Regions from separate parts of the Luteibacter sp. 22Crub2.1 genome, predicted to be linked through region 2. Evidence: predicted binding sites of a transcription regulator. Region 2 holds the regulator's gene; each other region holds the start of a gene.
The links. Region 2 encodes FliA, which starts transcription of late flagellar genes. Its sites were predicted from a motif close to TAAAGTTTNNCNNNCNNNGGCCGATAA; they were not measured.
Positions count from the first base shown of each region.

Region 1: the regulator FliA is predicted to act here: its motif matches at 1,694-1,720, upstream of B5X73_RS04915 (HD-GYP domain-containing protein).
Region 3: the regulator FliA is predicted to act here: its motif matches at 1,422-1,448, upstream of B5X73_RS05560 (chemotaxis protein CheW).

Region 1 covers NZ_FUYT01000004.1:85,168-88,442, forward strand. Annotated here, with positions in the region: gene hutU (urocanate hydratase) at 1-827, shown strand, start outside; gene msrA (peptide-methionine (S)-S-oxide reductase MsrA) at 926-1,600, opposite strand; gene B5X73_RS04915 (HD-GYP domain-containing protein) at 1,793-3,040, shown strand; gene B5X73_RS04920 (putative bifunctional diguanylate cyclase/phosphodiesterase) at 3,037-3,275, shown strand, end outside.
Region 2 covers NZ_FUYT01000015.1:84,937-88,211, forward strand. Annotated here, with positions in the region: gene flhF (flagellar biosynthesis GTPase FlhF) at 1-594, shown strand, start outside; gene B5X73_RS16155 (MinD/ParA family ATP-binding protein) at 665-1,540, shown strand; gene B5X73_RS16160 (RNA polymerase sigma factor FliA) at 1,537-2,268, shown strand; gene cheY (chemotaxis response regulator CheY) at 2,322-2,723, shown strand; gene B5X73_RS16170 (protein phosphatase CheZ) at 2,734-3,275, shown strand, end outside.
Region 3 covers NZ_FUYT01000004.1:235,854-239,128, reverse strand. Annotated here, with positions in the region: gene B5X73_RS05565 (methyl-accepting chemotaxis protein) at 1-771, opposite strand, end outside; gene B5X73_RS05560 (chemotaxis protein CheW) at 856-1,371, opposite strand; gene B5X73_RS05555 (chemotaxis protein CheA) at 1,750-3,275, opposite strand, start outside.

The DNA of each region.
Region 1 (3,275 bases), on a different contig from region 2:
TCGAGGAATGGTTCGAGCGCCGCAAGGCCGATCCGACCGGCACCGCCCATGCCGCCAAGCTCTCCATGCGCCGTCATGTCGAGGCCATGCTCGCCTTCCATCGGCAGGGCGTGCCGACCTTCGACTACGGCAACAACATCCGTCAGATGGCCAAGGACGAGGGGCTGAGCGAGGCGTTCGCGTTCCCGGGCTTCGTGCCGGCGTTCGTCCGGCCGCTGTTCTGTCGGGGTGTCGGGCCGTTCCGCTGGGTCGCCCTGTCAGGCGACCCGGAAGATATCTACAGGACCGACGCCAAAGTTAAGGAGCTGATTCCAGACGATCCGCATCTGCACCGCTGGCTGGACATGGCGCGCGAGCGGATCAGCTTCCAGGGCCTGCCGGCGCGTATCTGCTGGGTGGGTCTGGGGCAGCGGCACCGGCTGGCGCTCGCCTTCAACGAGATGGTGCGCAACGGCGAACTGAAGGCGCCCATCGTGATCGGCCGCGACCACCTGGATTCCGGCTCGGTCGCCAGCCCGAACCGGGAAACCGAAGCCATGCGCGACGGCAGCGACGCGGTCAGCGACTGGCCGTTGCTCAACGCGATGCTCAACGTGGCGGGCGGGGCGACCTGGGTCAGCCTGCACCACGGCGGCGGTGTCGGCATGGGTTACAGCCAGCACAGCGGCGTGGTGATCGTGGCCGACGGCAGCGAGGCGGCGGACAAGCGACTGGCCCGGGTGCTGTGGAACGACCCCGGCACCGGCGTGATGCGGCACGCCGATGCGGGCTACGAGGATGCCGTGGCCTGTGCGAAGGAGCAGGGCCTGAACCTGCCCATGATCTGATCGCTTATGTAGGAGCGCGCCTGCGCGCGACCCGGATATCGCCCTGCGCGACCGGGATATCGCGCGCAGGGCGCGCTCCTACACGAGATTGCGGGTTCTCAGCGGCCGTTGGCCCAGCGGGCCACATACCGCTCCGGATAAATGCGCTGCAGGGCCAGCACCTTCGGCCGGTCGTTGATCGCGATGTACATCGCGTCCGGATTCAGACGCATATAGTCCTGGTGCTCGTCCTCCGCGAGGTAGAAACCCTTAAAAGGCGTTACCTCCGTCACGATTTTCGACGAAAACGCGTGCGCCGCGGTCAGCTGGGCGATATACGCCTCCGCCACCTTCTTCTGCTCCGGCGTCGCATAGAAAATCGCCGACCGGTACTGCGTGCCCGAGTCGGGCCCCTGCCGGTTCAGCAGCGTCGGATCCTGCGCCACCGAGAAGAACACCTGCAGCAACTGCCCGTACGACACCTGTGCCGGATCGTAAACGACCTTTACCGATTCGGCGTGTCCGGTATCACCGTCGCTGACATCGTCGTAATTGGCGTGGGCGGCGTCACCACCCGAGTAGCCGGTGCGGACGCTTTTCACGCCGCGGACGTGCTGGAACACACCCTCGACGCCCCAGAAGCACCCGCCGGCAAACACGGCGGTGGCGTCGCCAGCGGCCGGTGCGGCGTCGACGGTGGGAGCGGGCAGGCGAACCCCCTCGTCGCGCGCCGAAGCGGCCGAGCAGGCGGTGAGGGCGAGGAGCAGAGCGGGGATGAGGGAAAGGCGAGGCATGAGTTTCTCCCGGTCGACATGACCTGATACACCAGACCGGTGTACCCGGGAAAACCTCACACTTTGTGAAGGCCACCTTCACAACTCTGTACCTACAGAATCGGGGTGCAGGGCCGATAAGCCATCGACACGCGCAACACGCTAGAGTCGTGCGCGTATTCGGCCAGCGTGGCTAAAGGAGCGAGGGGAAACGTGGCGTACGATTTAGTGGAGCGACGTGTCTTCGTGTCCGACCTGGAGGTCGGCATGTATGTCAGTCGCCTGGACTGTGACTGGTCCGACACGCCCTTTCCGTTGCAGGGCCTGCCCATCGAGTCCCGTGAGGACATCGAGTCGCTCAGTCGTTTCTGCAAATACGTCTTCGTGGACATGCACCGTCAGGTCGTCCCCGACAGCCGGTTCACCCCGCAGCGCATCGCGCCGAAGGCCGTTGCCACCCCCGCACCGCGTGCCGTGGCGAGCCTGCGTCTGGTCAGTCGGCACGCGTATACCGACACGGCATCGTTCGACGACGAAATGCCGCGCGCCAGAGAGGCCTTCGACACCGTCGCCGAGTTCGCCACGCGCATGGTCGACGACTTGCGGCATGGTCGGCCGGTCGAGCCGCAGGCTGTCGAGAACGCGGTACGCCCCATGGTCGAGAGTGTGCTGCGCAGCGGTGACGCGTTCTTCTGGATCGAAAGCCTGCGGCGGCGCGATGGCTACACCTATCAGCACGCGATCGGCTGCAGCACGCTCGCCGCGGCGTTCGGGCGGCACATGGGCTTCGAAAGCGACGCCATCGTCAGTCTCGCCGCCGGCGGTCTGCTGATGGATGTCGGCAAGTCGCAGCTGCCTGAGGAACTGCTTAGTCGCGACGGGCCGCTGAACGACGACGAATGGGGCCTCGCACGTCAGCACGTCAATGAAGGCGTCGCCATCCTCGATCACTCCGGTGTCCTCGACAACGAAGTGCGCGACATGGTGCTCACCCACCACGAACGTTACGACGGTACCGGCTATCCCGCGGGACTGGCCGGCACCGCCATTCCGCTCGCCGGGCGTATGGCCGCGATCATCGACACCTACCACGCGATGTCGACGCCGCGTCCGTACCGTTCGGCCGTGTCACAGCATGTCGCCTTACGCGAGCTGTACGCCGGCCGCGATCGCGAATTCCAGGGCGAACTGGTCGAACAGTTCCAGGCCTGCCTGGGGGTTTATCCCACGGGCACGCTGGTCGAACTCAACACCGGTGAGGTGGCCATCGTGATGGTGCAGAACCAGTCGCGCCGCCTGCAGCCGCGCGTCGCGATTCTCTCCCGGCCGGACAAGAGTGCGCTCGACGATTTCCTTATCGTCGATCTCATGCGCCAGGTGGATCTGGTGCGCCGTGAGATTCTCCGCACCTTGCCAGCCGGTTCGCATGGCATCGATCCGCGCGAGTACTTCGTCGCATGAGCGAGCGGGCTTACATCCTGCCGGCGGTCCAGTCGATTCTCGACCGGTCGTCGCCGGATGCCGGCCCGTGCGCCGTCCTGATCGTGCGTCTGCAAGGTATGCGCGAGGCGCAACTGCGTTTCGGTTACGACTTCGGCAGCGACATCATGCTGGCCTCGCGCGAACGCATCGTCGATGCCGTACGCCATGTCGACACCGTCTTCGTGGCGGGAGATGACACGTTCGTGGTGGTTCT
Region 2 (3,275 bases):
GCGCGTGCGGTGCTCCGCCACGGCGCCTCGAACGTCGCGCTGATCAGTGCCGACCAGTACCGCATCGGCGCGGGCGCTCAGCTGGAACATTACGGCCGCCTGCTCGGCGTGCGCGTTTACAACGCCCATGACGCACAGAGCCTGCGCAACGTGCTGCTGCAGCTGCGTGGCAAGCACACCGTGCTGATCGATACCGCCGGCCTGGCCGGTAACGATCCGAAGCTGCAGCAGCAGTTCGACACCCTGCGCGCGATGACCGAGGTGCGTGTCTGCCTCGTGCTTGCCGCGAACGCGCAGGCGCAGGCCATCGACAACGCGATCCGTGCCTACGCGCCGCTGGCGCCGCAGACCGCGATCCTGACCAAGCTCGACGAGGCCCCACTGATCGGCGGTGCCCTGTCGGCCGTCATCCGTCACGGTCTGCCGCTCGACTACACCACGGATGGTCAGCGCGTGCCGGAAGACATCGCCTCCGCGGATGCGCGCAAACTCGTCTGCCTGGCCGCTCAACTTGTCAAGCAGCGCACCGACGAACCGGACGACGCGATTCTCGCCGACCGTTTCGGCTTCTCCACCGCGCCAGCCATCGCCTGACACCGGGAACTGAAGTAACGTGACCACGGCATCCGCATCCGCACACCCCTTCACGGCAGTGAATTCCTTCATGAACACACACGTCGATTCCACCCAGGCTGCTGGGCTCAACTGGCTCGCCGACCGTCGTCCCACGCGCAGCATCGCGGTGGCGGGCGGCAAGGGCGGCGTGGGCAAGACCACGGTGGCGGTCAACCTCGGCATGGCGCTCGCGATGGGCGGCCGTGACGTGGTCCTGCTGGACGCGGATCTGGCCATGGCGAACATCGACGTGCTGCTGGGCCTGCAGCCCACGCGCCATCTGGGCCACATGCTCGAAGGCGAGTGCCGCATCGAGGACCTGATCCTCCACGCCAACCACGGCCTGAAGGTGATCCCGGCGACCTCGGGCGCGCGCCGCATGGCGCAGCTGCCGAATATCGAGCACGCCGCCGTGATCCGCGCCTTCGACGAATACCCGGTCGCCCCCGAATATCTGATCGTCGACACCGCCGCCGGCATCTCCGACAGCGTGTCGATGTTCGCGGCAGCCTCCGACGAAGTGGTGGTCGTGGTCTGCGACGAGCCGGCCTCGCTGACCGACGCCTACGCGCTGATAAAGGTGATGAGCCGCGAGTTCGACGTGAACCGCTTCCGCATCGTCGCCAACATGGTCCGCCATGCGCAGGAAGGCCGTCAGCTGTTCGAGAAGCTGGCCCGCGTGACCAACCGCTTCCTGGACGTGTCCCTGGATTTCATGGGCATGGTTCCGCACGACGAGTACCTGCGTCAGGCCATCCGCCGTCAGGCGGCCGTGGTCGACGCCTGGCCGAGCAGCCGCTCGGCGGTGGGATTCAAGAATCTGGCCCGGTCGGTCGATACATGGGGTGAACCCGAACCCCGGGTGCAGGGTCGCATCGGCTTTTTCGCCGAACGGAACCACATGGGGGGAGGGCTGCCGCTGTGAGTGTCGCTAGCGAATACCTTGAAATCACTAGAGTTCCAGCGGATCAACTGGTTAAAACGCATGCACCCCTGGTGCGCCGGATCGCCTATCACCTGATGGGCCGCCTGCCGCCAAGCGTGGACGCGAATGACCTCATGCAGGCCGGAATGATCGGACTGCTCGAGGCCGCAAGAAATTACTCGCCGACTCGCGCGGCCAGCTTCGAGACCTATGCGGGCATCCGCATTCGTGGCGCCATGCTGGACGAACTGCGCAAGACGGACTGGACCCCGCGCTCCGTCCACCGGAAGTTGCGCGAGGTGGCTGAAGTAACGAGGCAGATCGAGAACGAAACGGGTGGCGACGCCGAAGACGCGGAAGTGATGAAGCGGCTGGGTATCGACGCCATGGAGTACAACCAGATTCTGGCCGACGCGGCGAGCGCGCGGTTGCTGAGCCTCACGGCGCCGGAAGGCGACGAAGGCGCGGCGATCGACGTCGCGGACCCCGACGCCTCGGGCCCGGAGGGCAACTTCGAGAAGAACGGCCTGCGCGACGCGCTGGCGCAATCGATCGACGGCCTGCCGGAACGCGAGAAGCTGGTGATGTCGCTGTACTACGATGAAGAGCTCAACCTGAAAGAAATCGGTGTGGTACTGGGTGTGAGCGAGTCGCGCGTGTGCCAGATCCATGGCCAGGCCCTGATTCGCCTGCGTGCACGCATGACGGGTTGGAAAGACAAGCAGTGACGGCATCGCGGTGCCGTCGCCGGTAAAGAAAAAGCACGTGGCGGAGAGCAGTTTTGGACAAGAACATGAAGATCCTCGTGGTGGACGACTTTTCCACCATGCGGCGCATCGTCAGGAATCTCCTGGTCGAGTTGGGTTTCACCAACACGCTCATTCAGGAAGCCGAAGACGGTAACGCGGCCCTCGCGTTGCTGCGCTCGCAGCCGATCGACCTTGTCGTCACCGACTGGAACATGCCCAACATGACGGGCATCGACCTGCTTCGCGCCATCCGCGCCGATGCCGGTCTGAAGTCGTTGCCGGTGCTGATGGTGACCGCGGAAAACAACCGCGATCAGATCATCGCCGCCGCGCAGAGCGGTGTTAACGGCTACGTCGTCAAGCCTTTCACGGCGGTCACGCTGAAGGAAAAGCTCGACAAGATCTTCGAACGACTCGCCGCGGCTGCGGGCTAAGGGAATAACGATGAATACGATGCTCTCCCCCGGCCAAGAGGTCGTCCCCGAACTGCGCGAGCTGCTCGAGGCCGACGACGGCGCCGCCTTCGAAAAGGCACTCGACAACCTGATCCGCAGCCGCGAGCAGCACCTGTTCCTGGCGCTGGGCCACCTTGCGCGCGACCTGCACGAATCCGTGCGCCGCCTCGCTTCGGACATTTCGACCGACGGCGTGCCGGGCAACATGAGCGATGCGCGCAAGCATCTGCGTGACGTGCTCGAGATGAGCTCGACCGCGGCGCACCGCACTCTGGACTTCAGCGAAAAGCTGCGTCCACAGGCCCAGGCGCTGGCGAAGCAGGCCGACGAAGTGCTGGTGCTCGATCATGCCGACCCGGCGTTCGGCACCAATGCCACGGCGCTTGCCGTGCGCGTGGGCGATTTCGCGCAGAGCTGCGACATCGGCCTGGGCGAAATGGTCGAAGCCCAGTCGTGGCAGGATCTTTCCGGTCAGCGCGTGGCGCAGGTCGAGGCGTTCATGGCCAAGGTCGAGTCGTCGCTGGTCGAGCT
Region 3 (3,275 bases), on a different contig from region 2:
GAACGCGCCCTGCAGCTGGCCGAGTTCGTCCCGACGGGTGACCTGCACGTCGTGACCCAGCTTGCCTTCGGCAATCTGGTTGGCGACGTTCACGGTGACCGACAGCGTGCGGAGGATCGAGCGGATCACCAGCACGCCGATCAGCAGGCTGACGATCAGGCCGAGCGACAGCGCAATGATGCAGAAGGCACGGATCGTCTTGTACTGGGCGGCCTGCTTTTCATAGATAGCCGCGGCTTCGTCGCGCTTGGCGGTGACCAGCTTGGCGAGCTGCGCCTGACGATCCATGAGGATCGGGCGGACGGACATCTCCATGACGTCGAGCGCGCCCTCGTCACCCTGCTTGAGGGCGTCGAGCATGTCGTTCTTGGCCGAGTTGTACTCGTCGTTGGACGACTGCCAGCGGTCGTAGAGCTTCTTGATCTCCGGCGACATCGGCATCTTTTTGTAATCGTCCTTCAGCTTGGCCATCTCGTCCTGGAGCTTCTGGAACTCGGCAAGCTTCTGGTTGACCTGATCCTTCTCGGACACCTTCGCCGCGGCTTCACCCATGACCACGAAGGCCATCAGGGCGCGCGTGCTCACCTGGCTGAGCATCTCGGACGGAACGAGTTCTTCCTCGTAGACCTTGCGCAGGCCTTCGTTCTGAAAGTACATGGCGCCGAGGCCGACGGCGGCGCCGCCGATCAGCATGACGCCCAAAAGACCGAGCACGCCGTAAAGGCGTCCACGGACGGTCAGGGCGGGCATCTTGAACTTGAACTTATTCATTGCGATTCCAATCGGCAAAGTGCGGCAGTGGCAAACCGGACATCTCACGCCACGGCGACCGAAGCCGCCACGGCGCCTCTACGCTCAGGCGACGGCTTTGACGTCGGTGGAAGCCAGCGCGGCTTCCAGCATCTGGGCGTCCTGCGGCTGCAGGAGACGGTCGACGTCGAGCAGCAACACCATGCGCTCGCCGACGGACGTGAGGCCCTTCAGGTATTCGGTATCGACGGTGGTGCCCATGTCGGGAACCGGACGGATGCCGCCGGGAGCGACCTCCACCACGTCGGAGACGGCATCGACCACCACGCCGAACTGACGGCCGTTGACCATGACGATGACGGTCACGGTGGTGGCGGTGTATTCCTCGCGCGCCAGATTGAAGCGCAGGCGAAGATCGAGCACCGGCACGATCGCCCCGCGCAGGTTCAGCACACCCAGCACATAGGACGGTGCCTGCGGGATGCGCGTCACCGGTGTCCAGCCGCGGATTTCGCGGACGGCGAGGATATCCACCGCGTATTCCTCGTTACCGAGGTTGACGGTCAGGTACTGCGCGGCCTCGTCGGACGCGTCGATGGCGGTATTGGCTGCTTGATTCATGTCGTTCCCACGGCGGATCGGATCGGCGGTTCGGGACCCCTTCCCTTGGGGTATCGGCTATTCCGGTGGGGACTTGAGGGGGAATTTTGCGGTGCCGCATCCGGTGGGGAGTGGGGGCGGGATGGGGCGGGACGGGCGGGGATGGGGAGACGGAATGAGGAACCGGAATGGGGAACCGGGGGTGCCGCTTCATTGCTTTGTCGGCTTTTCGCGCGCAGGGCGCGCTCCTACCGCGCGGCGGTACACCGCACGGGGATACCGGACGGGGGTGCCGCACGGGCGTACAGCACGGTGTTAACGCATGGGGTACCGCGCGGCGGGCATGGCCGGCTATTGTAGGAGCGCGCCTTGCGCGCGACCCCGTTCAACCCACGGCGATCAGGCCGCCTTGCGACGCGCCTGCAGACGCACCAGCCCGGCCACGTCGGCGATCAGCGCGACGGAGCCGTCGGCCAGAATCGTCGCGCCGGAGATGCCGGTGACCCGGCGATAGTTGGCTTCCAGCGACTTCACCACCGCCTGCTGCTGGCCGATGAGTTCGTCGACGAACAGACCGATGCGACTGCCCTCGCCTTCCACCACGATGACGATACCGTCGTCGATGGCACGGCGCTGACCGGCGCAGCCGAACGCGTCGAACAGCCGCACGATGGGCAGCCAGTGATCGCGGAAGCGGAACAGCTCGCCGCCGCCCGCCACGCTGCGAACCGCATCCGGCTTCACCTGCACGGATTCGACGATGGAAACCAGCGGCACGATGTAGGTTTCTTCACCCACCGCGGCCGTCAGGCCGTCGATGATCGCCAGCGTCAGCGGCAAGGTGATGGTGAAGGTGGTGCCTTTGCCCTCGACACTGCGGATACTGACCGTACCGCCCAGGTCCATGACGTTGCGACGGACCACGTCCATGCCCACGCCACGGCCCGAGAGGTCGGTCGTGGCGGCGGCGGTGGAGAAGCCCGCTTCGAAGATGAGGTCGGCCACGGCGTCGTCGGACATGTGATCGCCCGAGGCGATGATGCCGCGCGAGACCGCCTTGGCGACGATGGCCTCGCGATTCAGACCCGCACCGTCATCGGCCACTTCGACCACGATGGAACCGCCGCGGTGGAAGGCTTCCATGCGCAGCGTGCCCGTATCGCCCTTACCAGCGGCCTGGCGTTTAGCCGGTACTTCGAGGCCATGGTCGATCGCGTTGCGGACCAGATGCACCAGCGGGTCGCCGATCTTCTCCAGCACCGTCTTGTCGAGTTCGGTGGTTTCGCCGCGCATGTCGAGCACGACTTTCTTGTCGAGCTTCTGCGCGAGGTCGCGGACCAGACGCGGGAAGCGGTTGAACACCGTGCTGATCGGCAGCATGCGGATGCTCATGACGCTTTCCTGCAGTTCGCGCGTATGGCGACCCAGCTGGGCCAGCCCCTGGCGGAACATTTCCAGCTGCGAGGCGTCCACACCGTCGTTGAACTGGGTCAGCATCGACTGCGTGATGACCAGTTCGCCGACGAGATTGATCAGGGTGTCGATTTTTTCGATGCCGACGCGAACCGAGCTCGCCTCGCTGTTGACGGCGGGCTCGCGCACGGCACGGGGGGCGGCCGGGGCCGCGGCCACGGCGGCAACCGGTGCGGCGGCGACCGGAGCGGCCGCCGCGATGCGCGGCGTCGCCGTCAGCTCGCAGTCGCCATCGACCCAGTCGAATACACCTTCGACGGCGGCACGCTTGGCACCGGCGGCGAGATGGAGTGTCCAGCCGAGGTAGGACGATTCGGCGTCCATATCGGCCAGCGCGGGAAGCTTGCTCGCGTCGCAGGTGACCGAGAGCGGGCCCATGGCCTCGAGCTCACGGAACATGCGCGCGGGATCGTTACCGGTCTTGAGCAGGTAATCGAACGGACGGAACGCGA